Regions from separate parts of the Arthrobacter sp. TJ-254 genome, predicted to be linked through region 2. Evidence: predicted binding sites of a transcription regulator. Region 2 holds the regulator's gene; the other holds the start of a gene.
The links. Region 2 encodes LexA, which represses DNA repair genes until DNA is damaged. Its sites were predicted from a motif close to TCGAACANNTGTTCGA; they were not measured.
Positions count from the first base shown of each region.

Region 1: imuA' (DnaE2-dependent mutagenesis accessory factor ImuA') is a predicted target of LexA. The motif match lies at 5,191-5,206, and genes of this name have one in related genera.

Region 1 covers NZ_JBZCNF010000004.1:370,660-385,389, forward strand. The annotation lists gene AC4D14_RS13285 (hypothetical protein) at 76-288, shown strand; gene pstS (phosphate ABC transporter substrate-binding protein PstS) at 349-1,470, shown strand; gene AC4D14_RS13295 (SRPBCC family protein) at 1,633-2,184, opposite strand; gene AC4D14_RS13300 (Dps family protein) at 2,388-2,867, shown strand; gene AC4D14_RS13305 (ANTAR domain-containing protein) at 3,123-3,857, shown strand; gene AC4D14_RS13310 (LysR substrate-binding domain-containing protein) at 3,906-4,649, opposite strand; gene AC4D14_RS13315 (DUF5997 family protein) at 4,707-5,108, shown strand; gene imuA' (DnaE2-dependent mutagenesis accessory factor ImuA') at 5,217-6,002, shown strand; gene AC4D14_RS13325 (DNA polymerase Y family protein) at 6,002-7,609, shown strand; gene AC4D14_RS13330 (error-prone DNA polymerase) at 7,661-11,086, shown strand; tRNA gene AC4D14_RS13335 (tRNA-Leu) at 11,178-11,263, opposite strand; gene AC4D14_RS13340 (FHA domain-containing protein) at 11,583-12,314, shown strand; gene AC4D14_RS13345 (FHA domain-containing protein FhaB/FipA) at 12,311-12,790, shown strand; gene AC4D14_RS13350 (PP2C family protein-serine/threonine phosphatase) at 12,805-14,454, shown strand; gene AC4D14_RS13355 (FtsW/RodA/SpoVE family cell cycle protein) at 14,451-14,730, shown strand, end outside.
Region 2 covers NZ_JBZCNF010000006.1:42,706-57,435, forward strand. The annotation lists gene priA (bifunctional 1-(5-phosphoribosyl)-5-((5-phosphoribosylamino)methylideneamino)imidazole-4-carboxamide isomerase/phosphoribosylanthranilate isomerase PriA) at 1-282, opposite strand, end outside; gene AC4D14_RS16490 (hypothetical protein) at 324-479, opposite strand; gene hisH (imidazole glycerol phosphate synthase subunit HisH) at 482-1,114, opposite strand; gene hisB (imidazoleglycerol-phosphate dehydratase HisB) at 1,117-1,734, opposite strand; gene AC4D14_RS16505 (histidinol-phosphate transaminase) at 1,826-2,920, opposite strand; gene AC4D14_RS16510 (LysM peptidoglycan-binding domain-containing protein) at 3,031-3,417, opposite strand; gene lexA (transcriptional repressor LexA) at 3,808-4,527, shown strand; gene AC4D14_RS16520 (ATP-dependent DNA helicase) at 4,626-6,668, opposite strand; gene hflX (GTPase HflX) at 6,661-8,241, opposite strand; gene AC4D14_RS16530 (class I SAM-dependent methyltransferase) at 8,363-8,974, shown strand; gene dapF (diaminopimelate epimerase) at 8,985-9,935, opposite strand; gene miaA (tRNA (adenosine(37)-N6)-dimethylallyltransferase MiaA) at 9,940-10,902, opposite strand; gene miaB (tRNA (N6-isopentenyl adenosine(37)-C2)-methylthiotransferase MiaB) at 10,959-12,503, opposite strand; gene AC4D14_RS16550 (regulatory protein RecX) at 12,599-13,159, opposite strand; gene recA (recombinase RecA) at 13,164-14,213, opposite strand; gene AC4D14_RS16560 (DUF3046 domain-containing protein) at 14,393-14,632, opposite strand.

The DNA.
Region 1 (14,730 bases), on a different contig from region 2:
GCACGTTCAGGAGCGGATCCTAGAGTTGCCTACGGTAATGCACGCGTCTTTGGCAACAGAAGGAGCAGCGCAACGATGGCCGACCGGACCGCCAATAAAGAACTCAGCGACTGGACCGCGCTTCGGCGCGGCGAGCGGCTTACGCTGCATACGCCCACGGGGGCCGAACTCAGCGGCACCGTCGACATGCGCTCGGACGACGCTTCGGTGATCTGGGTCCAGCTCAGCGACGGTGCTGGACGCCGCCTGATCTGCAGGGAAGACGGCGTCCGGCTGCGCCGCGGCTAAGCGTTTTCCCGGCCGGAGCCCGCCTTTGTCCTCAACCCGTTCGCCTGTAACGTCGGACGCGTGAAACTTGTTGAATCCCGATTTCTCGCGCCGTTTTCGGCTGCGCTTCTAGCACTGGGCCTCTCGGCCTGCGGCTCCGATTACCCGCTCGGTCCCGAACAAGAAGCCGCTGCCCAGAACGCCGATTCGGACCTGCAGGGCGCCATCACCGGCGCGGGCTCCTCGGCGCAGGGCCCAGCGATGGAGGCCTGGCGAGCCGAGTTCGCCACGATCAATCCCCGCGCCCAGGTCCAGTACTCCCCCGACGGCTCGGGGGCAGGACGCGGTGCGCTGCTCGCCGGGGCGGTGGCCTTCGCGGGCTCGGATGCCTACCTCAGCGACGAGGAGCTGGACGAATCGACCGACGCCTGCGGCCCCGGAGGGGCATTCAACATCCCTGCCTACGTTGCGCCGATCAGTGTTGCCTTCAACCTTCCGGGGATTTCCGAACTGAACCTCGATGCCGCAACCATCGCCCGGATCTTCCGCGGTGAAATCACCAAGTGGAACGATCCGGCGATCACCGGCCAAAACAAGGGCGTTGATCTTCCCGACACGCCGATTACCCCGGTGAACCGGTCCGACGATTCCGGCACCACCGAGAACTTCACCGACTATCTGCACGCCGTCGTCCCCGATATCTGGACCGATGAAGCCGACGGAACCTGGCCCGGGGAGCTCCGCGGAGAAAATTCGAAGGGCAACTCGGGAGTGGTCAGCACCGTTTCCGGAACGGAGGGTGCGGTCACCTACGCCGACGATTCGGCCGTCGGTCCGCCGCTGGGGCGCGCCAAACTCAAGGTCGGCACGGAGTACGTGCCGGTGAGCGCCGAAGCCGCGGCGGCCGCCGTCGACGTCGCCTCGGTTGTGCCGGGGCGCACCGCAGGGGATCTCTCGCTCGACCTTGACCGCACAACAACCGCGCCGGGGGTGTATCCGCTGGTTCTTGTCTCGTACCACGTGTACTGCACCAGCTACGAAAACGAACAGTCCGCCGAGGTCGTCAAGGCTTTCGGGACCTACGCCGTGAGCGCCGAAGGACAGCAGGCAGCCGCGAAGGCGGCAAAGAGCGCGCCGATCTCGGCCGATCTCTCGCACAGGGCAGCCGAGGCGATCGCCGCGATCACGACCGCCGAGCGCTGATCCGCGGCGGCCACCGGGCCGCCGGGGAAACCTTCAACTGACCAAAAACGCGACGGCGGGGCCCGGGGGCTCCGCCGTCGTGTCTTTTGCTGTTTCTTACCGGGTCGTGTTTCTTAGAAAACCGTGTCCTACAAAACCGTGTCTTCCAAAACCGGGCGGGCGCTACTGGCCGGCGCGGGGACCGCCCGATTCCGGATCATCGAGGGACAGGTCGGGAAGATCGCCGTTGGCCGGACTGGCGGCTGCCGACTCACCCGTCGGAGGGGCGTTGACCTCTCCCCGCCAGGCGCCGCTCTCGCCGCCGCTCTTCTCGATGAATTGCTTGAACCGCTTCAGGTCGGCCTTGACCTGGCGCTTGTCGGCGTTCACCACGGCGCCCACCTTCTCGGCGAAGGTCTCCGGATGCCAGTCGAGCTGGACCATCAGGCGGGTGACGTTCGCGTCGATCCGGTGGAAGGTCACAACGCCGGCGTGGGACTCTCCGTCGACGCTCTTCCAGGCCACCCGCTCGTCGGGGTGCTGCTCGGTGATCTCGGCGTCGAACTCACGCTTGACCCCTCCGATGTTCGTCACCCAGTGGGTGCGGGTGTCGGAGATCTGGGTGATCGACTCGACCCCGCCCATGAAGTTGGGGAAGCTCTCGAACTGGGTCCACTGGTTGTACGCGGTGCTGACCGGCACCGAAACTTCGATTGATTCCTGTATTGATGCCATGACGGATCCTCCTTGACTGGAACTCCGGCTCCACATTCCGCCGACGCGATGCCACGGAGCGGTAAAACCATAAGTACCCTTAGGATATGTAGTTCCGGCGGATTTGGCCAACGCCGGGGACTGGGGTGAAGCTAGTCCAACCCACTGAAGCGCCAGTAGTCCACGCCCGCCGCCGCGGGCATTTTTCTACATTTGGAGGACGCATGAAGGCATCACCAACCCTTACCGACAACCTGCAGTCCGTCCTGGTTGATCTGATTGAACTCCACCTTCAGGGCAAGCAGGCGCACTGGAACGTGGTCGGCAAGAATTTCAGGGACATGCACCTGCAGCTCGATGAAATCATCGAAGACGCCAGGCTGTTCACCGACCAGCTGGCCGAGCGCATGCGCGCCCTCCACGCCGTGCCCGACGGACGCAGCGGCGCCGTGGCTAAGGGAACCTCGCTCGAGGAATTCCCCGCCGGGCTTGTCTCCACACAGGACACTGTCGCACGGGTGGTCCGCATGCTTGAGGCGACCGTCGGGACAATGAGGAAGGTCCACGACCAGGTGGACGAGGAGGACCCGACCACCGCCGACATTCTGCACGGGTTCATCGAGAAGCTTGAGCAGTACGCCTGGATGGTTGACGCCGAGAACATGGTGCCCACCGCCGAGGTGACGGAGCCGGCCAGGGTCTGAGCCGCGCCGGTGAGGGAGGGCCCTGCAGCAGACCCTCCCTCACAGCCTGTTCCGGGCCCGCAGGCCCCGGCCAAAAGGAATCGGGGCGCTGTGGTGAAACGGAAATCTTGTATTATGAAGGTTGAATAACGGTCTAGCAGAAGGCCGATCATGAACACTTCCGGGTTTGTGCATCGGTCCCTGAGCCACTCTGGGATGCCTCTTTGGTGCCGGTGCTTCCACCCGGATGACCAAGCGAAACAGGACCAGAAAGTTATGGCCGACCAGGTTGCCGGGCAATCCCCTACGGACTACCTGCAGGAATTGATCCTCGACACCGACGACGTTGAAGAGTTCCTCAACGAATTCGCACGCTTCTCTGCGGAACGGCTGTTCGACCGCTCAGGCGAGGTGCTCTGCGGCGTGACCCTCCTTCGGAGCAGGCGCGCAGGCACGGTGGCAAGCAGCAGCCCGCTGGCCAAGGAACTCGACGAAATCCAGTACCTCCATGCCGACGGTCCGTGCCTTGTGGCCTGCATCGAGCACAAGACCGTTCATGTGGCGGACGTCGCCACCGACGAGCGCTGGCCGGAGTATCTCTCCGATGTGAAGTCCCGCGGCGTGGGAGCCATCCTCGCCGTGCCGTTCGACCTTGAAGCAGGAACTCAGGCGGCACTGAACGTGTACTCCACCCGCCCCGGTGGGTTCGACGAAGGAACAATCCGTACCGCCGAAGGGTTTGTGCGCCAGACCTCAAAGGCGCTGATGCTCTCGGTGCGCCTTGCCCAGCACAGCGACTCCGTCTCAAACCTCAAAGCGGCGATGAAGTCGCGTACCGCAATCGACATCGCTATCGGCATCATCATGGCGCAGAACCGGTGCAGCCAGCAGGAAGCATTCAATATCCTCAAGTCCGTCTCGAGCAGCCGGAACCAAAAGGTGAGGGACATCGCCGCCAACGTGGTTGCCTCAATCGGCCAGGGCGAGCCCGAAACCCACTTCGAGGCCTGAGGTCCTTCCACCGCGCGCGGCAGTGCCCTGTGGCGGTTCCCGGCGCCGCTAGCGACGCCGCCCGCGCCGGCCCTGCGGGGAGGCCTTGCCTTTCGGAACATTGCGGGCCCCCGCCTTTTTCGACGGCGCCGCCCGTGAACCCGCCTTCGCGGGAGCGGCCTTGGGTGAAGCCGCCTTTTTCGCCGCGGCCTTCTGGGCCGCGTTTTTCCCGTCCCCCGGATTTTCCTTGGCGGAGGGCTGGCGTGAGCTGCGTTCGGTCCGCCCGCGCACAATTCCAATGAATTCCTCGACGTCGGCGGAGTCGTTGCCTTCAAGCCAGCCCACCGCGATCGTCGTTCCGGAAAGCCCGGGCACCGGGCGGTACACGGCGTCCTTGCGGGCGTGAAGCCGGGCAAGGGACATTGGAAGCACCACCACTCCGGCCCCCGAGGCCGCGACGTCGACGGCGGTCTTGGGGCCTCCGCACTCCTCGACGCTCAGGCGCTTTTCCGCCTCGAGCTCGGCCAGCGGAACCTCGTCATAGAGGGAGAGTGCATTTTCGCTTGAGGCGACAACGACGGGCTGCTCTTCGTAAAGGGGGATGAGGAACAGGCCCGTACGGTCGACGGGAAGGCGGACGAAGATCACATCCGCCGCGGCCGCGTGCAGGGCGGCGACGGCGGCCCTGTCGTCGTACTGGTGAAGTTCGAGGGGGACATCCGGATGCCGTTCCCGCCACCGGGCCACCCACTTGCCCGGAGTGACGCCCGCGACAAACCCGACGGAAAGGGTTCGGGGCTGAAACTCGGGCACCATCTCACACTAACGCACCAAAAGCGCCGCCGTGCCGGGCGCGGTTACGCTTGGAACATGACCCCCGCAAAAACCCCGCAGACAATGAAACCAGCCACCGCAGCCAAGAAGCTTGGGATTTTCCTGCCAGCGGCCCCCCAGGAGTTTCAGGAACGGGAGCTCACCCGCGCGGAGTTCAACGAACTGCAGCAGACGCCCCCGGAATGGCTTGCCGAGCTGCGCCGCAACGGCCCGCACCCCCGCCCGGTGGTGGCACAGAAGCTGGGGATTTCAATCGGCGGGCTCACCCGCGGCGGAATAACCGAAGCACTGACGACCGCCGAAATCTCGGCACTCCTTCAGGCCCCGCCGGCCTGGCTGGTTTCCGAGCGCTCCACCCAGGCCGCCGTCCGGGCCGAAGCCGCCCGCCTCAAGGAACGCGATTCGGAGCGGGAAAAGAAAAGCGGCGACCGCGGCTGAATACCGCATCACGCGGCCCGATCTTCCCTTTCACATAGCACCTTTTCCACCGGGCAGAGCGGTCCTTCGTCGATTGACTTAATAGAACATATATTCGAATATTGACGGGTGACGCCAGCAGCCGCCGGGCCCGCCCTTGAATGGGAGCCCTCCTCCGACAGTTCCGGGACCCGGGTTCCCCGGCTGTTCCAGGCGCCGTCCACGGCCGGCCCCGAGCTGGATCTGCAGTCGCGCATCAACCTCATGCAAACCAGCCGCCTTGAGTCGCGGAGGCTCCCCACGGTGCCGGCGCTGGCCCGGATTCTTCCGGGGGGCGGCCTGCAGTCGGGGGGGTCCTATTCGGTGCGGAATTCGGCGACCCTGGCCATGGCCCTGCTGGCAGGACCGTCAGCAACGGGGGCGTGGTGCAGCGTCATCGGCCTGCCCGAATTCAGTGTCGAGGCGGCCAGGGAGTTTGGGATCAACCTTGAGCGGCTGATCCTTGTTCCCTCTCCGGGCCCGCAGTGGCTCACCGTCACCGCCGCCCTGGTCGATGTTGTGTCGGTGGTCCTGACCCGTGCGCCCCAGCATCTGGCACCCTCCGACACCGCACGGTTGAAAGCACGGCTGCGGCAGCGGGGAACCGCAATGATCACCCTGGGAAACTGGCAGCAGAGCGACTCCACCCTGGGCGTTGTGGAGAGCGCCTGGGAGGGGGTCGGCGCGGGGCGGGGACACCTGCGGGCGCGCCGGATGAAGGTCACTGCGACCCACCCCTCCGGCCGTCCCCGGCATGCGTACCTGTGGCTGACGGACCTGCAGCACGGCGCCGGCACCGGCTTCCCATCCGCCCACGACGCCGGCGGTGGGGAAAGCGGGGATGCGCTCTTCCTGCCAAGGCTGGTGAGCTCCTGATGGGGGGAAGACCGGCCGGGACGCCGCCGCTGACGGCCGGCCGAACCAACGCAACCCGGACGCTGATGCTGTGGTGCCCCGATTGGCCGATCACCGCGGCAATCCGGGAACACCTCCTCGCCCCTGACGTGGCCCTTGCCCTGGTTGCCCGGGGAGAAGTCTTCGCCTGCTCCCCCGCCGCGCGCCAGGACGGAGTGCGCCGGGGGTTGAGGATCCGCGAAGCGCAGGCCCTCTGCCCGGACCTCGTGGCCCTTCCCTACGACCCCGCCCTTGACCGGCGCTGCTTCGAACCCGTCCTTGCCGCGGTCGAGACAATCGTTCCCGGGGTCCAGGTGATCCGCCCCGGTCTCTGCGCCATCCGGGTGCAGGGTCCTTCCCGCTACTACGGCGGCGAAGAGAAGACGGCGTCCGTTGTGTTTGCGACCCTTGCCGCGATCGGCCTGACCGATGTCCGGATCGGGATCGCCGACGCCCCCTTCGCCGCGGAGCAGGCAGCCAAAACCGCCGAAGCCCCCGACGGTTCGGGGGAACCCCTGTGCATCATCCCGCCGGGAAGTTCCCCCTGGTTCCTCAGCACCTTCCCCCTCGACGTCCTGGAACAGCCGAAGCTTGCGGTGCTGCTGCGCCGCCTGGGCATCCGGTCCCTTGGGGAATTCGCTGCCCTCAACCCGGCCGACGTGCGCAACCGGTTCGGTGAAGAGGGAAGGCGGGCACACCGGCAGGCCAGCGGCCTCGACCATTTCACGGTGGTGCCCCGGAAAGCCCAGGCCCAGCTCGATGTCGCAGTCGACTTCGAGCCGCCGCTCGCCCGCATCGACCAATTGGCGTTTGCCTTCCGCGCCCCGGCCGAACGCTTCGTCGGCGGTCTTCGCGGGGCGGGGCTGGTCAGCACCGCCGTGCGGGTGGTTCTGCATAGTGAATCCGGTGAGGTGTCCGAGCACATTTGGCGGCATCCCCGCTGGTTCGACGCCGACGACATTGTCGACCGGGTCCGCTGGCAGCTGCAGGGAGGGGAAACCGCGGGCCCCGGACTGAGCTCCGGCATCACCCGGGTTTCCGTGGCCCCCGACGTTGTTGAGAGCCTCAGCGACCACGCGGACGGGCTCTGGGGAACCGGACCCGACGAAAGCATCAACAACGGTCTTGCCCGGGTCCAGGGAATGCTGGGCCACGGCGCCGTCCTGACGGCGATCATCGCCGGAGGCCGCCTCCTCGCGGACCGCCGCGTCTACATTCCCTGGGGCGATGCGCCGCCGGGTTCCGCGCCGGAGGAGGACCAGCCCTGGCCCGGCCGGCTGCCCGGACCCATGCCCGCCACGGTGTTCGCTGAACCGGTTTCGGCGGGGGTCCTCGATGCACGCGGGAACGGAATCGACGTGAACGGGCGGGGGCTGCTCAACGCCGAACCCGCTTTCTTCTATACGGGCACCGACACCGGGAAGCGGCGGCCAGTACAGGCGTGGGCAGGCCCCTGGCCCATCAGTGAACGCTGGTGGGACCCGCAGGGGCGCATCCTCAACCGTTTCCAACTGGTCGATTCCTCGGGATCGGCCTGGCTGCTCCTTCTCGAAAACCACAAATGGTGGGCCGAGGCGATGTACGACTAGGCCGGCCCGAAGCAGCAGATAACAACAAACCGTTTATAAGGGGGAAAGACGATGGGATGGAGCAACCCTCCCGTTCCATGGTCCGACTTCGAACGGAACCTGTCCGACTCCACCCGCCCCGGCGCGCCTCCCGTCGGGGCCGACGGCGGAGACAGCCCGGCATGGTCACGGAAGCGGCAGCCCTACACGCCTCCCCCGGCCGCCGAGCCGGACAGCTCCGGGCCCGTTGTTGCCTATGCCGAGCTTCACGCCCACTCGAACTTCAGCTTCCTCGATGGCGCGAGCAGCCCCGAGGAGCTTGTTGAGGAAGCGCAGCGGCTGCGGCTGCGGGGCATGGCGCTGACCGACCACGACGGACTGTACGGAGTGGTCCGCTTCGCCGAAGCCGCCGAAAAATATCCGGAGCTGTCAACCATCTACGGTGCCGAGCTCTCCCTTGGCCTCTCCAAACCGCAGAACGGGGAAGCCGACCCGGAAGGCAGCCACCTGGTGGTGCTTGCCCGGGGGTCTGCCGGCTACCACCGGCTTGCCGGCGCCATTACCGCGGCCCAGCTCGCTGAGGGCGCCGAAAAGGGAAAGCCCCGCTACAGCCCTGAATCCCTCGCCGACGCAGCGGCCGGCGCCTGGCTGATCCTCACCGGTTGCCGGAAAGGACCTGTCCGAAAGGCCCTTGCCGCCGGCGGCGAGGCGGCAGCGGAGGCCGAACTCGTCCGCCTGAGAGACCTGTTCGGCAGGGACAATGTTGCTGTTGAGCTGTTCGACCACGGAAACCCGCTGGACACCTTCCACAATGACGCCCTTGCCGCGCTTGCCTCCCGGTTGAAGCTGCCGGTGCTCGCCACAAACAACGTGCACTATGCCGCACCCGAAAGGCACCGGCTCGCCACCGCACTGGCGGCGGTGCGTGCCCGCAGGAGCCTGGACCAGATGAACGGATGGCTTCCGGCGGCCGGCGCCGCGCATCTGCGCAGCGGCGCGGAAATGGCGGCCCGGTTCCGGAACTATCCCGGAGCCGTTGAACGCACGGTCGACATCGCGGACGATCTGGCCTTCCGGCTGCGGAGCGTCAAGCCGGGACTGCCCACCATTGAACTGCCGGACGGCCACACCCAGATGAGCTACCTGAGGCAGCTCGTGTGGGAGGGCGCCGACCGGCTCTACACCGGCCGGGAAGAGGTGCGGGAACGGATCCAGCGCGAGCTCGATGTCATTGAGAGCAAGAACTTCCCCGGATACTTCCTGATCGTGCACGACCTCGTGCGGTTCGCCCGCAGCCGGGGGATCCTCTGCCAGGGCCGGGGCTCCGCCGCGAACTCCGCCGTCTGCTACCTGCTGGAAATCACTGCGGTCGATTCGATCAAATACCAGCTTCCCTTTGAACGCTTCCTCTCGAGCATGCGTGACGAGGAACCGGACATCGACGTGGATTTCGACTCCGACCGGCGCGAGGAGGTCATCCAGTATGTGTACCGGAAGTACGGCCGTTTCAATGCGGCGCAGGTCGCCAACGTCATCACCTACCGCCCCAAGTTCGCGGTGCGGGACATGGCCAAGGCACTCGGTCACAGCCCGGGGCAGCAGGATGCCTGGTCAAAGCAGGTTGAACGCTGGGGCGGGCTCGTCTCGAGCACCGACCACGACATCCCGCAGCCGGTGATCGACCTGGCGACGAGCGTGCTGAAATTTCCCCGCCATCTCGGCATCCATTCGGGGGGAATGGTCCTTACCGACCGGCCCGTCGGTGAAGTATGCCCTATTGAGAATGGAAGGATGGAGGGCCGGACCGTCCTGCAGTGGGACAAGGACGACTGCGCGTGGATGGGCCTTGTGAAGTTCGACCTGCTGGGCTTGGGCATCCTTGCCGCCATCCAGTACAACTTCGACCTTGTCGAAAAGCATTTTGGTGAAAAATGGAGCCTTTCAAGCATCCCCAAAGAGGAACAGGGTGTTTACGACATGCTGTGCTTCGCCGACTCGGTGGGGGTGTTCCAGGTGGAAAGCCGCGCCCAGATGGGCATGCTTCCCCGGCTGCAGCCGCGGCAGTTCTACGACCTCGTCATCGAGGTGGCCCTGGTGCGCCCCGGACCCATCCAGGGCGGAGCCGTCCATCCGTACATCAAACGCAAAATGGGCGAGGAGGAGGTGCGCTACCTCCACCCCAACCTCAAGCCCGTCCTCGAACGGACGCTCGGAGTTCCCCTGTTCCAGGAACAGCTGATGCAGATGGCGATGGTGGTGGGGGGCTGCTCCGGAGCCGACGCGGACCTGCTGCGCCGGGCCATGGGGTCCAAACGCGGCGAAGAACGCATCGATTCGCTGCGGGCCAAGCTGTACGAGGGCATGGCGGCAAACGGCATCGACCCCGCGACGGCCGATGCGATCTATAACAAGATCCAGGCCTTCGCCAACTTCGGCTTCGCGGAGAGCCACTCAATCAGTTTCGCCCTGCTGGTCTACGTCAGCGCCTGGCTGCGGCTTCACTACCCGGGCGCCTTCCTTGCCTCCCTTCTGCGGGCACAGCCCATGGGCTTCTATTCGCCGCAGACCCTGGTCGCCGACGCCCGGCGCCACGGCGCGGTTGTGCTGCGTCCTGACATCCTTTTTTCGGGAGTTCACGCGGACCTCGAACCGCTCCCGGATTTTTCTCCGGGGGAGGATCCCCGGAGCCGCACGACGGGCATGGACTGCTGCGTCGAGGAAAACCAGCCCCCGGTCGAACCGTTTGACCGCAGCGCCGGATTCGATTCAACACGGCACCGGAGGGACGGAAACTACGCGGTGCGCCTTGGCCTGGCCAGCGTCCAGTCCATCGGGGTGAAGGTCGCCGAAAAAATCGTGGCCGAGCGCAGCCTGAACGGCCCCTTCGAAGACATGGCCGACCTCGTGCGCCGCACGGAGCTCAACGCTTCACAGCTTGAAACCCTTGCGGCGGCGGGAGCCTTCGATTCGATGGGACTCTCGCGGCGCGAGGCGCTGTGGAATGCCGGCCCCGCCGCAACGGAGCGGAAGGGGCACCTCCGGGGAACGGCGGTTTACATCCAGCCTCCCTTGATGCCCGAGCTTTCCGACATCGACAAGGTGGGCTCCGATTTGTGGTCAACCGGCATCACCCCCGACGACCACCCGGTGCGCCATGTCAGGGCGCGGTTGAAACGCCGGGGCGCGCTCAGCGCGGCGGACCTCCTTGTGGCGGAGCCGGGTCGGAGGGTGGAGGTCGGCGGGGTTGTCACTCACCGGCAGCGCCCCGCAACGGCGAGCGGCATCACCTTCATGAACCTTGAAGATGAGACAGGACTGGTCAACGTCGTCTGCTCGGTGGGTGTGTGGCAGCGCTACCACCGGGTTGCCCGGGAAGCCAGCAGCGTCATCGTACGGGGTGTCCTTGAACGGTCCGCGGAAGGCGTGGTGAACCTCGTGGCGGACCGGCTCGAGATGCTGTCACTCAAGGCAACCACCAAGTCCCGGGACTTCCGCTGATTCCCGGGGTCAGGGAATGTGCAGGCCGAGCGGGCAAAGCAAAACGCCCCGGTGGAAACCGGGGCGTTGCCGATGGCCTGAACCATCATCGTGGTGCGCGAGGGGGGATTTGAACCCCCACACCCTTTCGGATACTGGCACCTGAAGCCAGCGCGTCTGCCGTTCCGCCACTCGCGCGAAGTAATTTCCAAGCCTCCCGAACAGTGCCGGTTTACTTGTGAACAGCAGAAACAAGCATAGCCGAGCACAGAAGAAAATACCTAAACGGCGCCTCCGCACCTGCCACGAGACGGCCGGTGAGCCGCCGGCTCCCGCCCTTCCGACGGCCGCTGCGGAACGGGGCGCGGCCCGCGTTAAGGCCTTTCACAGGCCATCCAAGTAGTATCGAAGGGAACGTGCCCGAGTCGATACTGTCTTCTTCAGTTCTGCCTCGAACACGAAATGACCAAAACGGCAAGAGCAAAGCTGGGATCGATGAAGGGTGAGGAGGCAGCACATGGGCATACTCGACAACGTTGAGCGGGGCCTCGAGAAAATCGTCCGCGGCGCCTTCAGCAAAGGCACCTCCTCCCGGGTCCAGCCCGTGGAGATCGCCAGCGCCCTGCGCAAGGAACTCGACAATAGGTCGATTGTCCTGGCGGAGGGCCGGACCCTCGCCCCCAACGGGTTTACCGCCCGGCTCTCGGACCCCGACTTTGAGCAGGCCCAGCAATGGGGGTCCGCCCTCGCCGAGGAGCTGTGCGACGTCGTGATCCGCCACGTCAACAGCCAGCAGTACACCCTTCAAGGGCCGGTGCGGGTGTCGTTCGCCCACGATCCCGCCCTCAAACCGGGAGTCCTCGAAATAGATTCAACAATGGAAAAGCAGTCAGGTCCCCGCGTTCCCGCTGCCCCGAGCGCTCCGCGCCACCAGCCGACGCGCTACCAGCCCGTGTTGGAGCTGAACGGCCAGCGCTACTCCCTCAATGCCGGATCGATCATCCTTGGCCGTTCCTCGGAAGCCGACATCCTCGTCGAGGATTCAGGGGTTTCCCGCCGTCATCTGGAGATCCGGTACTCCAACGGGCGCGCCCTCGCCGTGGACCTCGGCTCGACCAATGGAAGCTACGTCAACGGTGAGCGCGTCCAGGGCCAGGCTGAACTGACCGACGGATCGGCCATCACCATGGGCCGCACCCGCCTGACGTTCCGACTGGTTCCCGTGCAGAAAGGCGGAAGCCAGGTATGAGCGATCTGACCCTGACGCTGCTGCGCTATGGGTTCCTGATTCTTGTGTGGATCCTTGTCCTCAGCACCGTCAGCGCCATCCGCCGCGACCTGGTGGTGGGACGCCGCAACAAGACCGGAACCCCAACGCCCCGGCAGGCCCGGCGGCATCCCGAGCTGGTTGAGGAGGCGCCACCGTCGCGTCCACAGGCCCGCCGCCTCGTTGTCACCGAAGGCCCCCTGGCCGGCACGACGCTGGAACTGGCAACCAGCCCGATCCTTCTGGGCAGGGCCCAGGAAGCGACGCTCGTCCTTGAGGACGATTACGCCTCCGGACGGCACGCGCGGCTGTTCCCCCAGGGAAGCCGGTGGTTCGTCGAGGACCTCGGTTCGACCAATGGAACATTCCTTGCGGGCACCCAGCTGACGCGTGCACTTCCCGTGGAGCCGGGTGTGCCCATCCGGATTGGTAAGACGGTCATTGAATTGAGGCCGTGATAGTGCCCTTTGTGATGCGGTTCGCCGCTCGCTCGGATGTGGGAATGGTCCGCGCCAAGAACGACGACTCAGCGTATGCGGGCCGTTATCTTGCCGTTGTCGCCGACGGGATGGGCGGTCACGCCGGCGGGAACGTCGCCTCGGCCTCCACCGTCCTCGATCTGGTCCACCTTGACCGCGACGCCTACGCGGGCGACGCCGGCACCGAGCTGGCCGATGAAATCCAGACAGCGAACTCGCTGCTGTCCGAACTGGTCAGCACCAACCCCCAGCTCGCGGGAATGGGCACGACGGTCACCGCGCTGCTGCTCAACGGCGACCGCGTGGAACTGGCACACATCGGCGACTCGAGGGCGTACCGGCTGCGCAACGATGTCTTCGAGCAGATCACCAAGGACCACACCTTCGTCCAACGCCTCATCGACGAGGGCCGACTGAGGCCGGAGGAAGCCGACATCCATCCGCACAAGAACGTGCTCATGCGGGTGCTTGGCGACGTCGATGCCAGCCCGGAACTCGACCTCCAATCATTGGACATTGTTCCCGGAGAGCGGTGGCTGCTCTGCTCGGACGGCCTCAACGCCGTCCTGCCCGACTCCACTGTGGAGCAGGTTTTCCGGGAGACAAGGGACCTGCGCGAGTGCGTCGACACCCTCGTCGAACTGACCCTGGCCGGCGGGTCGCCCGACAACGTGACGGTCGCCGTCGTGGAAATCGTCGAAGCGACCGAAAAGGACCTGACCGCGGCACCGCCCCCGGCCCTGCCGCGGGCCCGTGAAGCCGCAGGGGAGAGGGAGACACCGAAGGAAGCCGCCGCCAAGAACGGCAGCGGGCCGGCCTCGGATGCGACGGACCTGCCCGGCACCGCCATCCGTGCCGACATCATCCGCCAGGACCTCCTGACCCGCCCGCACATCCTTGTGGGTTCTGCCGCCCTCGCCACCGAGACGGGGCAGATTCCCATCGTCACGCAGCGCTCCTCGGAGCGGCGCGCCGCGCTCATGCTCACGCACAAGGCCCAGGCCTCCGGGACGGGGCTTGAGGACGAGGGCGGCGAGGACCGGCCGGTCCGGCGGCGCTGGCTCGCCCCGGCGTTCGTCACCCTCACAGCGCTGATCCTCCTAGCCGTCGTCGGCTTCGGCTACACCTGGACACAGACCCGCTATTACGTGGGGGACTCCGATGACAAGGTGGCAATCTACAACGGCGTGTCCCAGAGCGTTGGACCGATCCGGCTGAGCCAACTCCACGAGGTAACCAACATCCCCGTCTCCAACCTGCCCGAGCACCACCGTTCCCAGCTCGCAATGACCCTTCCGGCACGCGATCTGCAAGAGGCCGAGCGCATCGTTGAGGATCTCCGCAGCGAACTGCGTGCCCTTCCCTGCACGCCGGGCAGCGCCGGGGGCGAAGCCACTACCAAAGCCACCGACCGGCCCTCCGGCTCACCCGGGGCATCCCCGCGGCCCTCCGGGGCGGCGGGGCCATCCCGCACTCCTTCAGAAGAACCCACCGGTTCACGGTCGGGAAGGCCCACCGCCACCCCGTCGGCCGCACCCGGGGCCAGGGCCTCAAGCAGCCCCGCCCGCACGGCGGCCCCGTCGGTGTCGCCGTCCCCTGAATCCGGCGTTATCGCCGGTCCGGATTGTGGAGGCACGCAGTGAGCGATGTCCTGACGGTTCCCAAGTCGCGCAGGAACGCCGAGGCGCTGCTGCTCCTGCCAGCCCTGGCTGTGGCAATTGGGGCGAACTTCGTTGCCGGGCTGGAGCGGGAAGACCAGTTCAACTCCTACTTCTGGAACCAGGCAGCAACCCTTGCCGGAATGGGCCTGCTCGTTCACATCATCCTCCGGTTCCGGGCTAAGTATGCCGATCCGGTAATACTTCCGATCGTTCTTGCCCTCAACGGCATTGGGCTCGCGATGATCCACCGCCTCGACC
Region 2 (14,730 bases):
ACGGTCGTCGCGGATTCCGCCCGACAGTTCAACCCTCACGTCAAGCTTGCGCACCACGCGCTCCAGCAGCGCGGCGTTCGAGCCGCGCCCGAAGGCGGCGTCGAGGTCCACCAGGTGAACCCATTCGGCGCCGGCGTCCTGCCAGGCCATGGCCGCGTCAAGCGGATCACCGTAGCTGGTTTCACTGCCCGCCTCCCCCTGGACCAGGCGCACGGCCTGGCCGTCGGCGACGTCCACTGCGGGAAGGAGTTCGAGGCTGGGAGTCTCGGTGAAGGGGCTCATTTTCTTCTTTCGACGGGCTTATCGGGAGGGTTGCGGTCGGGTCATCCGGGCAGGGTGAAGAGGTAGGCACCGACCAGGGCCATGCCCGCGAGGACCCAGAAACTGATGCTGAGGGCTTTGGGCAGGCCCTGGCTCCGGAAGGAGATGGCGCCGCCGATCAGCAGACCGGCCAGACCCATCATGAGGACGCTGAGCACGGCTACCGGAGTCCCTTGGTCCAGTTGCTCAACAGCTGTGCCCCGGCGTCGCCGGATTTCTCGGGGTGGAACTGGGTGGCGCTCAGGGGCCCGTTTTCGACGGCGGCGATGAATTCTCCGCCGTGGTCGGCCCACGTCACCTGCGGCGGCCGCATGTCCGGCTGCGTCACCTCGAAGTCCCACCGCTGCACGCCGTAGGAGTGGACGAAGTAGAAGCGTTCGTCTTCAATGCCGTCGAACAGGGCCGACCCGGCGGGCGGCCGGACCGTGTTCCAGCCCATGTGCGGGACGACGTCGGCCTTGAGCCGCTCGACGTTGCCCGGCCATTCCCCCATTCCGGGGGTACGCACACCATGCTCGACGCCCTCGTCGAAGAGGATCTGCAGTCCCACGCAGATGCCAAGGACGGGACGGCCTCCGGCGACGCGCCGGCCGATCATCCTCAGGGCGTCGACGTCCTTGAGCCCCTTCATGACGGCCGCGAACGCCCCTACGCCAGGCACGAGGAGGCCGTCGGCGTTCAGTACGTCGTCAGCCTTGGCGCTGAGGGTGACCTCCGCGCCGACCCTTTCGAGGGCGCGCACCACCGACCGGACGTTGCCCGAGCCGTAGTCAAGCACTGTCACCTTGGACACTGTTACAACGCGCCTTTCGTTGAGGGAATCCCGGTGACCCGGGGATCGGTTTCGATTGCGGCCCGCAGTGCGCGGGCGAACGCCTTGAACTGCGCTTCGACGATGTGGTGCGGATCCCGTCCGGCAAGCACATTGAGGTGGAGGCAGATCCGGGCATGGAGCGCTATGGCTTCGAAGACGTGGCGGGTGAGCGACCCGGTGAAGTGCCCGCCGATCAGGTGGTACTCCTGGCCGGCCGGTTCTCCGCCGTGCACGAGGAACGGCCGTCCGGAGATGTCGACGACGGCATGGGCCAGGGCCTCATCCAAGGGAACGGTCGCCTCCCCGAAGCGGCGGATCCCCGCCTTGGTGCCCAGCGCCTCGTAGAGCACCTCGCCGAACGCGATCGCCGTGTCCTCGACCGTGTGGTGAACATCGATATGAGTGTCGCCCGTTGACTTCACGGTGAGGTCGATCAGTGAATGCTTCGCGAGGGCGGTGAGCATGTGGTCGAAGAACGGCACCGTCGTGCTGATGTCGGATTCACCGGTGCCGTCGAGGTTCACTTCGACGAAGACGCTCGATTCGCTGGTGATCCGCTCAATCCGGGCAGTGCGGCCGGCGGAGATCTGCACGGTCATGACGGTCCTTCGTGTTGGGGAAAATTCGAAACTGCGCCGCCCGCCGGTGGCCGGCGGCAGCACACATACCTACAAGTCTAGGAGACGACGGTCAAAGCAGCCGTTTCAGGGCGTCAAGGAACACCGAAGTCTCGGCTTCCGTCCCCGCGGTGACCCTCAGGTGGTTTGGAATGCCCACGTCGCGGATGAGCACCCCCGCCTCCAGGAGCCCCTGCCAGACCCGCCGCGGCTCCGGCAGCCCTCCGAAGAGGACGAAGTTGGCATCCGAGGGAACAGGGGCCAGGCCCATGGCGCCGAGCTCCGAAACGATGCGGTCGCGCTGGCCCTTGATCGCCTCGACGTTCGCCAGGAGGGTCGACGCGTGGGTCAGGGCCGCGTTGGCGGCAGCCTGGGTGATGGCTGAAAGGTGGTAGGGAAGCCGCACCAGGCGCAGGGCGTCGGCGATCTCCGGGGCCGCGGCAAGGTAGCCGAGGCGGGCTCCGGCGAGGGCGAACGCCTTGCTCATGGTGCGCGAGACGATGAGGCGCTCGCGTCCCGGGAGCAGCGTGAGCGCGCTGGGAGTGCCCTCATGGGCGAACTCGGCGTAGGCCTCGTCAACGATGATGATGGCTTTCGCCTCCTCCCCCGCCGCGTAGGCGGCCTCGACGACATCGGGGCCCAGCGCGGTTCCGGTCGGATTGTTCGGCGAGCACAGGAAGACCACATTGGCCCCGGTGGTGCGGACGGCATCGGCCACCTCCTCCGCGCCGATATTGAATGAGGCGTCGCGGTCCGCCGTCACATAGCGGGTGTCGGTGGCGCCGGCGAGCAGGGGATACATCGAGTACGTGGGGGGAAAACCGATCGCTGTGCGTCCGGGCCCGCCGAAGGCCTGGAGGATCTGCTGGAGGATTTCGTTCGACCCGTTCGCGGCCCAGACCTGATCGGGCGTGAGTCCGTGGCCGAGATATGTGGCGAGATTGGCCCGGAGCTCGGAGAACTCGCGGTCCGGGTAGCGGTTGAGTCCCACCGCCGCGCTGCTTACCGCTTCGACTATTGCCGCATGCACATCCATGGGAACGCCGTGGGTGTTCTCGTTGACGTTGAGCAGGATGGGGACGTCGAGCTGCGGGGCCCCGTACGGGTGCAGCCCCACGAGGTTTTCTCGGAGCGGGAGGCGGGACAGGGACTCAAGGCGGTCGGTCACCCTCCGAGTTTAAGGGACGGCCCGGCCGCTGCGGCAATCTGAAACCGTAGGATCGCGGACGGCTGAATCGGACAGGCTGAATTGAAGCGGCGTGGATCGGGCCGGCAGGGTCACCGGGCGACGGGCACCGCGACGGCCTGGCCAGCCTGGACAACCGAGGATCCGAGGTTGTTCAGCTCGACGATGTCCGAAACCACGTCGCGGGGGTCGCGCTCGGGGGCGAATTCGGCGGCCAGCGACCAGAGGGTTTCACCGGGGGCGACGTTGACGCTGACTGTCTCGGTCAATGCTCCGGCGGTCGTTTCGGCTTTAGCCGGGGCGGTGAGGGCCGCGGCGAGGAACACGAGGGCCGCAACGACAAGCACCACGGGCGCGCCGATGAGCAGCAGCCGGCCCCGGCGCGTGAGCCGCAGGGGGCTGTTCAGTTGGGCCGCCCCGCTTCTGGCTGCGGGCCGTCGAGCGGCCGTTCCGGCGAGTGGGACTGTTGTTGCGGTCATGACGTGCACCTCTTCTGGAGTTTCGAATACATCCAACCTGTGCCGAGCTTTTATTAGAACAAGTCTTCTATTTCCGTACTGGTTATTCTTAGCACTTGTCATCGAACTTTGTCGAGACTCGCTCGAATATATGTTTGAAAACACGGTGGTACTGGCCTAGCGTTGAGGTCAGGCGGAGCAGGAATCCGAAGTGGGTGGACCGGGCCCTGTTTCCGCCACGACCCACAAGACCAGACGCCACCGACAAAACAGGTCCATGCGGGCCGGCGGGGGCAGGGCAGGACACGGAAGGACAGGCCAGTGGCACAGCAGAGCACGGCAGGGAGCGGGGCGCCGGGCGCGCCGCAGGCCGGAGCGTCGGCGGAGGCAGCCGGCCCGGTCGCCGATCCGGTGGCCACACCGCTGCGCGGCAGGCCGCGTGGACGCACGGTGCCCAAGGGGCTGAGCCCGCGGCAGATGAAGATCCTCGAGACGATCCAGCGGTCGATCGCTGCGAACGGGTATCCGCCGTCAATGCGCGAAATTGGTGACACCGTGGGGCTCGCCAGCCTTTCGAGCGTCACCCACCAGCTTTCCCAGTTGGAGCGGCTCGGTTATCTGCGGCGCGACCCGAAGCGCCCGCGCGCCATGGAGGTGCTCCTTCCGCTGACCCTGGGCGACCGGCCCGCGGCTGCGGCAGGGCAGCCGGGAGCCGCGGAGCAGGGCCTGCGCACGCTGGAGTTCCCGGCGGCCGTCGACACGGCCCTCGTGCCGCTGGTGGGGCGGATCGCCGCGGGCGGTCCGATCCTGGCTGACCAGGTGGTCGAGGACGTCATGCCGCTGCCGCGCCAGCTCGTGGGGCACGGAGAGCTGTTCATGCTCAGGGTTTCCGGGGACTCGATGATCGACGCCGCAATCTGCGACGGTGACTGGGTTGTGGTCCGCCGGCAGCAGAGCGCCCAGAACGGCGACATTGTTGCGGCGCTGCTCGACGATGAGGCGACGGTGAAGACCTTCCGCCAGCGCGACGGGCACACCTGGCTGCTCCCCCAGAACACCCGGTACGAACCGATCCTTGGCGACCACGCAAGCATCATGGGCAAGGTCGTTTCGGTGATGCGCGCCCTCTAGGCCGGACGCGGGGGCGTTCTGGCTCGCTGCCTGACCGGCCGGGCGAGGCGGCCCGGCCGGCCTGGCGGGCTGGACATTGAGGTTCCCGCCCGCCGGGCTCAGCGCACTCCGGCCGAAAGCCTTTCGAGGATTCCCAGCGCCGTGGGCCGGTCGGTGGTCGACCAGAAGGGCGGCATTGCCGCCCTGAGGAACGACCCGTACCGCGCATTGGCCAGCCGCGAATCGAGGACAGCGACAACGCCCCGGTCTCCGCTGGCACGGATCAGCCGTCCCGCGCCCTGCGCCAGGCGCACAGCGGCGTGGGTCGCCGACACGCTCATGAACCCGTTGCCCCCCGCCCGCGCGACGGCCCGCGTGCGTGCCGTCATCAGCGGATCATCAGGCCGTGGGAACGGGATGCGGTCGATCACCACGAGCCGGCAGGACGAGCCGGGCACGTCCACGCCCTGCCACAGCGACATCGTCCCGAACAGGCAGGTGTCCGGTTCCTCGGAGAACTGCTTCACCAGCGACGACAGGGAGGACTCCCCCTGGCACAGGATTTCGAACCCAAAGCGGGGGCGCAGGGCCTCGGCGGCCTCCTCGGCGGCACGCCTCGAGGAGAACAGCCCGAGCGCTCCCCCGTTTGAGGCCTTCAGCAGGGCCGCGAGCTCTTCCAGCTGGGCCTCCGAGGTGCCGCGTTCGGGTTTTGGGAGGTCCTTGGCCACGTAGAGCACGCCCTGCCGGGGGTAGTCGAACGGGCTGCCGACGTCCACGCCCGTCCAGGAAGGGGCGCCTGTCCCGGTGAGGCCCAGCGATCCCGCCACCGGGCCGAATTCGGAGCCGATCGCAAGGGTGGCCGAGGTGAGGACGACCGTATGGTCGGCAAAGAGCCCCTCACGCAGCCGTGCCGCAACCGACAGCGGAGCCACGTTGAGCGTTGCGGGGGCGCTTTCGTCAACCTGCGCGTACCCCGCGCCGGGGGTGAAGGTGCTGGGCCGCGAGGCCCAGACGACCTCGTTCGCTGCCGCCGCCCCGAGGAGCCGTTCCGACAGTTCGAAGACGACGAGCAGCCGCGAGCGGGCGAGCTGCCTGCCGCCGTCGGCGTCGGCGGCCTCGGACTTCCCGTCCGGCTTGATGTCCGACATCGCCGCACGCGAGGCTTCACGCACCTGGTCAAGCACCTGCTCGAGTTCCTCGGACAGGGGGCCCGGCATCAGCCCCGACTGCAGGCCCGCCGTCGCGGCTTCGAGGGCGCGCCCGGCGGAATCGAGCGGGTCGGTGCGGATCGAGGCGTGGCGCCGGGCCGCCGTGGCGGCGGCACTGACCATCGACGCGGACAGCGCACCGGAGACCGCGCCGGTCACCCTGTCATACAGTTCGTGTGCCTCGTCGATCACCACGACGTCGTAGTCGGGCAGCACCGCGATGCCCTCGAAGGCGCTGATGGCAAGCAGCGCATGGTTGGTGATGACGATGTCGGCCGATGCCGCCTTCTCCCGTGCCTTCTCGCTGAAGCACTCGGCGGCCATCGGACACTTCTGCGCGCCGAGGCACTCCATGCTGCTGACGGAGACCTGCCGCCAGGCGCGGTCGCTCACCCCGGGCACCAGCTCGTCGCGGTCTCCGGTCGCTGTGTCCTCGGCCCACTCGCGCAGCCGCACCACTTCGCGCCCGAGAGCGCTGGCGGGGCCTCCTGGTGCGGCACCGGGTGCCGGATGCGGAGCCGCGGTGTCCTCGCCGAGCGAGAAGAGGGTGTCGCGGGCGTCCTCCTCCGGGAACCCTCCCCCGAGCTTGTGCTTGCACACATAGTTCGCCCGGCCCTTCAGCAGCGCCACATCCACGGGGCGCGGCAGGGAGGGCCCGACCGCCTTCAGCAGGCGGGGCAGGTCGCGCCCGACGATCTGCCCCTGAAGGGCGAGGGTAGCGGTGGAAACCACCGAAGGTTTTTCGCTGTCAAGGGCATGGGCGATCAGGGGAAGCAGATACGCGAGGGACTTTCCGGTGCCGGTTCCGGCCTGGACGAGCAGATGGTCGCCGGTGTCGATGGCGTCGGTGACCCGGCGTGCCATCTCGTGCTGCCCTGCCCGGTTCTCTCCACCCATTGCCGCAACGGCGGCATCGAGCAGCTGCAGTGCCAAGGGCTCCTGCGCGTCACTCATGCCGCAGGTACGGCTCCAGTTCCGCAGCCAGGCCTTCCTTCACCATCACCTCGAGGCGGGTACCCTCTTCCCCATGGTCGAGGGTGAGGATCTCGGCATCCTCATCGTGGAGCCTGCTGATGATTTCACCGTGCTCATACGGAACCATCAGCTCGAGCTTCACGCCCGGCCGCGGGATGGCCGAAGAGATCAGGGCCTTGAGCTCATCGATGCCCTCGCCCGTGCGGGCCGAGACGACGACGTTGCGCGGCTCCCGCTGGCGCAGGCGCTCGACGACGAAGGGATCCGCCGCGTCGGCCTTGTTGAGGACCACGATCTCGGGGATGTTGCGTGCCTCGACATCGGCCAGCACGGCCCGCACCGCCGCGATCTGCCCCTCCGGATCGGGGTGGGACGCGTCCACGACGTGGAGGATCACATCGGAGTCGGCGACCTCCTCGAGCGTCGAGCGGAAGGCCTCAATGAGCTGGGTGGGAAGCGACCGGACGAAACCGACCGTGTCGGCGAGCGTGTAGCCGATGCCGTCGGGGGTCTCCGCCTTGCGCACCGTCGGGTCAAGGGTTGCGAACAGCGCGTTCTCGACGAGCACGCCGGCGTCGGTAAGCCGGTTCAGCAGCGAGGACTTGCCCGCGTTGGTGTACCCGGCGATGGCGACCGAGGGCACCTGGTTGCGCCGCCGGTTCGACCGCTTGGTCTCCCGCGCAGGCTTCATTCCGGCGATTTCACGACGCAGCTTCGCCATCCGGGTGCGGATCTTCCGCCGGTCGAGTTCGATCTTCGTCTCACCGGGGCCGCGGGATCCCATACCCGCGCCGGCGCTTCCGACCTGGCCGCCGGCCTGACGGGACATTGACTCGCCCCAGCCGCGCAGGCGCGGCAGCAGGTATTCGAGCTGGGCCAGTTCGACCTGGGCCTTGCCTTCGCGCGACTTGGCGTGCTGGGCGAAGATGTCGAGGATCAGGGCGGTGCGGTCGATGACCTTGACCTTGACGATGTCTTCGAGGCCGCGGCGCTGCGAGGGCGACAGTTCGCTGTCGACGATGACGGTGTCGGCGCCGGTGGCCGCGACGATCCCCTTGAGCTCCTGGGCCTTTCCGGACCCGAGGAAGGTTCCGGGGTCGGGCTTGAGGCGCCGCTGGACGATGCCGTCGAGCACTTCGGATCCTGCGGTCTCCGCAAGGGCTGCGAGCTCCTGGAGCGAGTTCTCGGCGTCCTGGGCGGTGCCGTCGCTCCACAGCCCGGCAAGAACCACGCGCTCAAGGCGCAGCTGCCGGTACTCGACCTCGGTGACGTCTTCGAGTTCGGTGGAAAGACCGGCGACGCGCCGCAGGGCGTGCCGTTCGGCGAGGTCCTGCTGGTCGCCGTCGAAGCTTGAGTATTCCGCCGCTTCCCCCGAGAGCGCCTGGGCCCGGGAGCGCCAGGTTGTTGCACCGGATTCTGGGTCGGGCTGCTTCAGCGCAGCTGCCGATTTAGAGACGACCGCCTCGTCGTGAGCGAGAATGCGGTCAATGACGGCTTGGATCTCTTCGGGGCCCATGTCGGCTCCGGCGGATCCTCCGTGATTCGTGGTCATAGTCTCCCTTGTAATGGTGTTACTCAATGGTAGTAGCAGGTGCGCGGGCCGTGCAGTAAATTCACTCAGCGCGGAACGCGCCCGTCCGGGGCGCAACCGGCGGGCACTAGGCTTGGAGGTTATGGAATCCCAGCACTATTTCAGCGCCACGCCAGCCGGGCCGGACATCCGGCGCCCGTTGTCTGTGGTCCTCAACGGGGAGCGCCGCGACCTCGTGACCTCGAAGGGGCTGTTCAGCCCCGACGGCATCGACAAGGGCACGGCGATCCTGCTGGGTTCAGTGCCGGCTCCCGGCGGGTCGAGGCTGCTTGATGTCGGCTGCGGGTGGGGTCCGCTGGCGTTGACCCTCGCGCTCCGGGCTCCCGAGGCGCAGGTCTACGCCGTAGACGTCAATGAGCGGGCCATCGCGCTCACCCGGGAGAACGCCGCCCGCCTCGGGCTCGGCAACGTGAATGCCTCGGCCCCCGACGACGTTGACGCCGGCCTGAAGTTCGACACCATCTGGTCAAACCCGCCGATCCGCATTGGCAAACCCGAGCTCCATGCCCTGTTGCTGCGCTGGCTGCCACGGCTCGCCCCGGACGGCGATGCGTGGCTGGTGGTCCAGAAGAACCTCGGCGCCGATTCCCTGCAGCGGTGGCTCGCCGAATCCCTGCCCGAGGGGTTCACCGTCCGGCGGGCCGACACCTCGAAGTCCTTCCGGATCCTCAACGTCCACCGGCCGGGGCGCTGATTCAGGCGTCTCAGGCGTCGAGGAGGGTCCCCTGCGCCACGAGCACGGCGGGTCCGCTGAGCTGGACGTGCTCGCGGCCGTCGGCACCGACCGAGAAGACGACGCCGACCTCGCCGCCGGGCACCCTCACGCTCCAGTGCGTTGGCGAGGCCTCCCCGGCCCAAAAGCGCGTCGCGGCAGCTGCGGCGCAGGCTCCGGTTCCGCAGGACTGCGTCTCCCCCACTCCGCGCTCGTGGACGCGCATCGCCACGCGCCCCACGCCGTCCTCGACAAGCGGTTCGAGAGGCACGACGAATTCGACATTGGTTCCGGCCGGAGGCACCGGCTGGACGGCGGGGGCCTGAGCCAGGTTGGCGGCGGCAAGTTCGTCGAGGCCGGCCAGCGCGACGACCGTGTGCGGGTTCCCCATGCTGATCGACAGGGCGGGCCGCGGCACGTCGAGGCCGTCCGTCTCAACGAGGGCGTCAGTGGCCCGGGCGGCCGCCTGGTCGGGGTTGGCGAACGCCCACGGGCCCATGTCCACCGAGTACCCGTTGCCTGACCGCGAGACGACCTTGACCCCGGCCCGGGTGCCGACGGAGAGCGTCGCCCCGTCCTCGAGGCTGACGGCGCCCTGGTGGATCAGGAAGTGGACGAACACCCGGACGCCGTTGCCGCACATCTCGGAGACGGAGCCGTCGGCGTTGCGGTAGTCCATGAACCACTCGGCCTCGGGCGCGGCTGTCAGGAGCGCCCGGCCCTCCGGAAGCCTGTCGGAGCGGATCGCCCGGATCAGCCCGTCGGCGCCCACCCCGCGGTGGCGGTCGCATACGGCGGCCACGGACTCCTGGGCCAGCTCGAGCGCGCCCTCGGGGTCGAACAGCAGCACGAAGTCGTTCCCCGTGCCGTGGCCCTTCATGAACGACGCCCCCGCCAGCGTCCGGCGCGGGCCCGCCTTACGTTCTTCCACTGGGGTACTCATCCTTCTAGGATAGGGCGCCGGCGCCCCGGACGGCGTCCAGGGCCCGTTCAAGCAGGTCCGGGGCCCGCCAGTCGAGCCACTGCACGCGGGGGTCGCCGCGGAACCAGGTGAGCTGGCGGCGCGCGAATTTCCGGGTGGCGCTGATCGTGTCTTCGACCGCCTCGGTTTCGCTGAGGGTGCCGTCGAGAACCTGCAGGAACTGCCCGTATCCGAGTGCGCGCGAGGCGGTGCGGCCCTCCCGGAGCCCCCGCTCCGAAAGGTTGCGCACCTCCTCCAGCAGCCCGGCGCGGACCATGGCGTGGACCCGTTCACCCAGCCGCTCCCGCAGCTCGGCGCGGTCGACGGCCAGGCCCACCTGCACGGCCGGCTGGTGGTACTCCCGCTTGGGCATGAAGGAGCTGAAGGGGCGCCCGGTCACCTCAAGGACTTCCAGCGCGCGGATCAGCCGGCGGTCGTCGGCGATGCGCGCGGCCGACTCCGGGTCCGCGGCGGCGAGCCTGGACCGAAGCGCCGGGGCGCCGTCACGGGCGAGCTCCCGCTCAAGGCGCTCGCGCACCGGGGGGCTCGTGCCCGGGAATTCGAGGCGGTCGAGGGCGGCCCTCACGTAGAGGCCGGACCCGCCGACGAGGATGGGGATCCGGCCGCGGCCGCGGATCCCGTTGATCGCCTGCCGGGCGTCGTGCTGGTAGTCGGCGACACTTGCCTCGTCGCGGACATCGAGGACGTCGAGGAGGTGGTGCTGCACCCCGCGGCGTTCCCCGACGGGCACCTTCGCGGTGCCGATGTCCATTCCCCGGTAGAACTGGAGGGCGTCGGCATTGACCACCTCGCCGTTCAGTTCCAGGGCGAGGGCGATGGCAAGGTCGGATTTGCCCGAGCCGGTGGGGCCGACGACGGAGACCACGGGAGCCGTGCGGGGCGGTGCCGTCGGCGCGGTGCCGGCCGCCGCGTCCCGGTCAGCCGCCACGTCCCGGTCAGCTGCCACGGCGGGCTCCGGCGCCCTGCCGCCGGGTGTCACCTGGCTCAGCGGACCGGGATCGAGGGCATGCCCAGCGACACCCCTGAGGACTTCCCGGCCGCGCCCTGGACCGGCACGCCGCAGGAGGATGCCTGGGCGCGGTCCCAGGCGGCGCCGGCCCGTGAGCGGCGCACCGAGTATTCGGCGGCGGAGGGGTCGGCCAGGAGGTGGAAGGGCGCGGCGCGCGTCACCGTCACGGTCACCAGGTCGCCGGGCCGCGGCACCTCGCCGCCCTCGGGGACGGTGAAGTGCACGAGCCGCTGGTCCTGGGCGCGCCCGGTGAGGCGGTTCGTTTCGCCGCCCTTGCGACCAGCGTGGGCGGTGACCATCACCTCGACGCGGCGTCCGACCTGGCGGGCGTTCTCCTCCTCGGCGATGCGGTCCTGCAGGGCGGTGAGGCGCTCGTAGCGCTCCTGGACCACGTGCTTGGGCAGCTGGTCGGGCAGGTCCGCCGCGGGTGTGCCCGGGCGCCGGGAGTACTGGAAGGTGAACGCTGTGGCGAATCGGGCCTTTTCGACGACGTCGAGCGTGGCCTGGAAGTCCTCCTCGGTTTCACCGGGGAAGCCGACGATGATGTCGGTGGAGATGGCCGCCGTGGGCATCTTCTCGCGTACCCGGTCGAGGATGCCGAGGAACTTCGCGGAGCGGTAGGAGCGGCGCATCGCCTTGAGCACGCGGTCGGACCCTGACTGCAGGGGCATGTGAAGCTGGGGCATCACGTTCGGGGTTTCGGCCATTGCGTCGATGACGTCGTCGGTGAACGCGGCCGGATGCGGACTGGTGAAGCGCACCCGTTCGAGGCCTTCGATGCTTCCGCAGGCGCGCAGCAGCTTGGCGAAAGCGCCGCGGTCGCCGAACTCGACCCCGTACGAGTTGACGTTCTGTCCCAGCAGGGTGACCTCGATCGCCCCGTCGGCGACGAGCGCCTCGACCTCGGCGAGGATCTCCCCGGGACGGCGGTCGCGTTCCTTGCCGCGCAGGGACGGCACGATGCAGAACGTGCAGGTGTTGTTGCAGCCGACGGAAATCGAAACCCATCCGGCGTAGACGGAGTCGCGTTTGGTGGGCAGCGTGGAGGGGAAGACGTCGAGGGATTCGAGAATCTCGAGCTGCGCTTCGTGGTTGTGCCGGGCCCGTTCAAGCAGCGCCGGCAGCGCCCCGATGTTGTGGGTGCCGAACACGGCGTCGACCCAGGGCGCCTTGCGCAGGATCGTCTCCCGGTCCTTCTGCGCCAGGCAGCCGCCGACGGCGATCTGCATGCCCGGCCGGGATTCCTTGACCGGGGCGAGCATTCCGAGGTTCCCGTACAGCTTGTTGTCGGCATTCTCGCGCACGGCGCAGGTGTTGAAAACCACGACGTCGGCCTGCTCGCCCTGGGCGGCAACATAGCCCGCGTCTTCGAGCAGCCCGGAGATCCGTTCGGAGTCGTGGACGTTCATCTGGCATCCGAAGGTGCGCACCTCGTAGGTGCGCCGGGGGCTGGGCGCGCCCTGGCGTGGCACGGCGGACGAGGACAGCTCAGGCAGCGGCGCGGGGGCAGTGATACTCACCGGTTAAGCGTAAGGCTGCCGCCGCGCCGGGCAACAATCCCGGCGGCGGCTTCGACCCGCCGGTAACGGGCGCGGGCGTGGGCGGCGGGAATGGCCTACACGCCGGACAGGCCGGAATCGCCGCTCCCGGCGTCGCCGCAGTCGGGGTCGTCGAGGGCGTCCTTGACGAGAGAGAACGCCATGCCGGGGTTGTAGCCCTTCCGGGCGAGCATCCCGACGAGGCGCCGGATCTCCTTGTCGCGCACCTGCCGGTCCGAGAGGTCGGCGCCGGTGCGCAGCTTCCGCCGGATGAGCTGGCGGGCGGCGGCGCGCTCGTCGTCGTCGCTCACCTGGGCCAGGGCCGCTTCGGCAAGCTCGCCGCCAACCCCCTTGTCGGCGAGCTCCCGCTTGAGCACCGACCGGGCCAGCGAGCGGGTGCCCGCGCGGCTGCGGACCCACATCTGGGCGAATTCCGCGTCGTCGATGAGCTGGACCTCTTCGAAGCGGTCGAGGACCGCCGCGGCGACGTCCGCCGGCACATCGCGCTGCGCGAGTTTCTCCGCGAGCTGGTGCCGGCTCTTCGGCGCCATGGCGAGCTGCCGCAGCACGATCGACCGGGCGAGGGCGTACGGGTCGTCGGGCGCCCCGCCGTCCCCGCCCGGCTGCCGTCGGGCCATGAGGCTATTCCCCTCCGACGGCCTTCAGCTTGGGCCCGTCCTGGACTTCCTCGGGCTGGACTCCGATGCCGAGCTTGGTGCGGATCTTCTGCTCGAGCTCGTCGGCCAGGTCGGGGTTGTCGATTAGGAACTTCCTCGCGTTTTCCTTGCCCTGACCCAGCTGGTCGCCGTCGTAGGTGAACCAGGCTCCCGACTTCTTGACGAGCCCGTTTTCCACGCCGACGTCGATCAGCCCGCCCTCGCGGGAAATGCCGTGGCCGTAGAGGATGTCGAACTCGGCCTGCTTGAAGGGCGGAGCCATCTTGTTCTTGACGATCTTGGCCCGGGTGCGGTTGCCGACCGGGTTGACGCCCTCCTTGAGGGTTTCGATCCGGCGGACGTCGATACGGACTGAGGCATAGAACTTCAGCGCCTTGCCACCGGTCGTTGTCTCGGGACTGCCGAAGAAAACACCGATCTTTTCGCGAAGCTGGTTGATGAAGATGGCGGTGGTCTTGGTCTGGCTGAGCCGGCCGGTGATCTTACGGAGCGCCTGGCTCATCAGCCGGGCCTGCAGGCCAACGTGGCTGTCGCCCATTTCGCCTTCGATTTCGGCACGGGGAACCAGCGCTGCAACGGAGTCGATGACAACGATGTCGATGGAGCCCGAACCGATCAGCATGTCCATGATCTCGAGGGCCTGTTCACCGGTGTCGGGCTGCGACACAAGGAGGGCATCGGTGTCGACGCCAAGCTTCTTCGCGTACTCCGGGTCGAGGGCGTGCTCCGCATCGATGAAGGCCGCGATTCCGCCGTTGCGCTGGGCGCTTGCCACGGCGTGAAGGGCGACGGTCGTCTTACCGGAGGACTCCGGTCCGTAAATCTCGACGACGCGGCCGCGCGGCAGTCCTCCGATGCCAAGGGCGGCGTCAAGGGCGATCGAGCTGGTGGAGATGGTTTCGATCGGAGCCCTGGTCTCATCACCCAGACGCATGACCGAGCCCTTGCCATACTGCTTGTCGATCTGGGCGAGAGCAGCTTCGAGAGCTTTCTCACGGTCGGCTGGTGCGGCCATTATTCACCTCGGTTGATCATGGCCCTGGGGCCTGTTTGCGTGTTCATATCGACCGTACCGGCCGGCTCTGACAATTTGGGGAAGCGTCCGGCGTATGTGGAAAGGGGCGCCGCCCGCTCCTTACCATTCTAGCTCCATCCGAACAGGTATTCGAATAATTTCCCGCGGCGTGTTCCGCGTCAGTCGACCCTGGCGCGCCGCTCGCGCGGCTTCACATCGCGTCCGAGCCGCCGTTCCCGGGGTACGTCCTGCACGTCGCACAACGCCTCCCAGACCTGCCGCGGATCAGTTCCGGCCCGCAGGGCCTCCATCGCCGTCCGGTCCCCCAGGCCGTCGATCACCAGGTCGTTCGCGAGGCTCCGCGAATACCTCGCCCCGAACTCATCGTCCATCAACCGCCAAAAGTCACTGAGCCGCATTTTCCGTTCCTTCCGTCGGCCTGCTCCTACCAGCATCGCGCATCGGCTGCGGCGCTGCAGCCGGGTTGCCGATCCGTTACCCGCAACGCGGCGGTTCA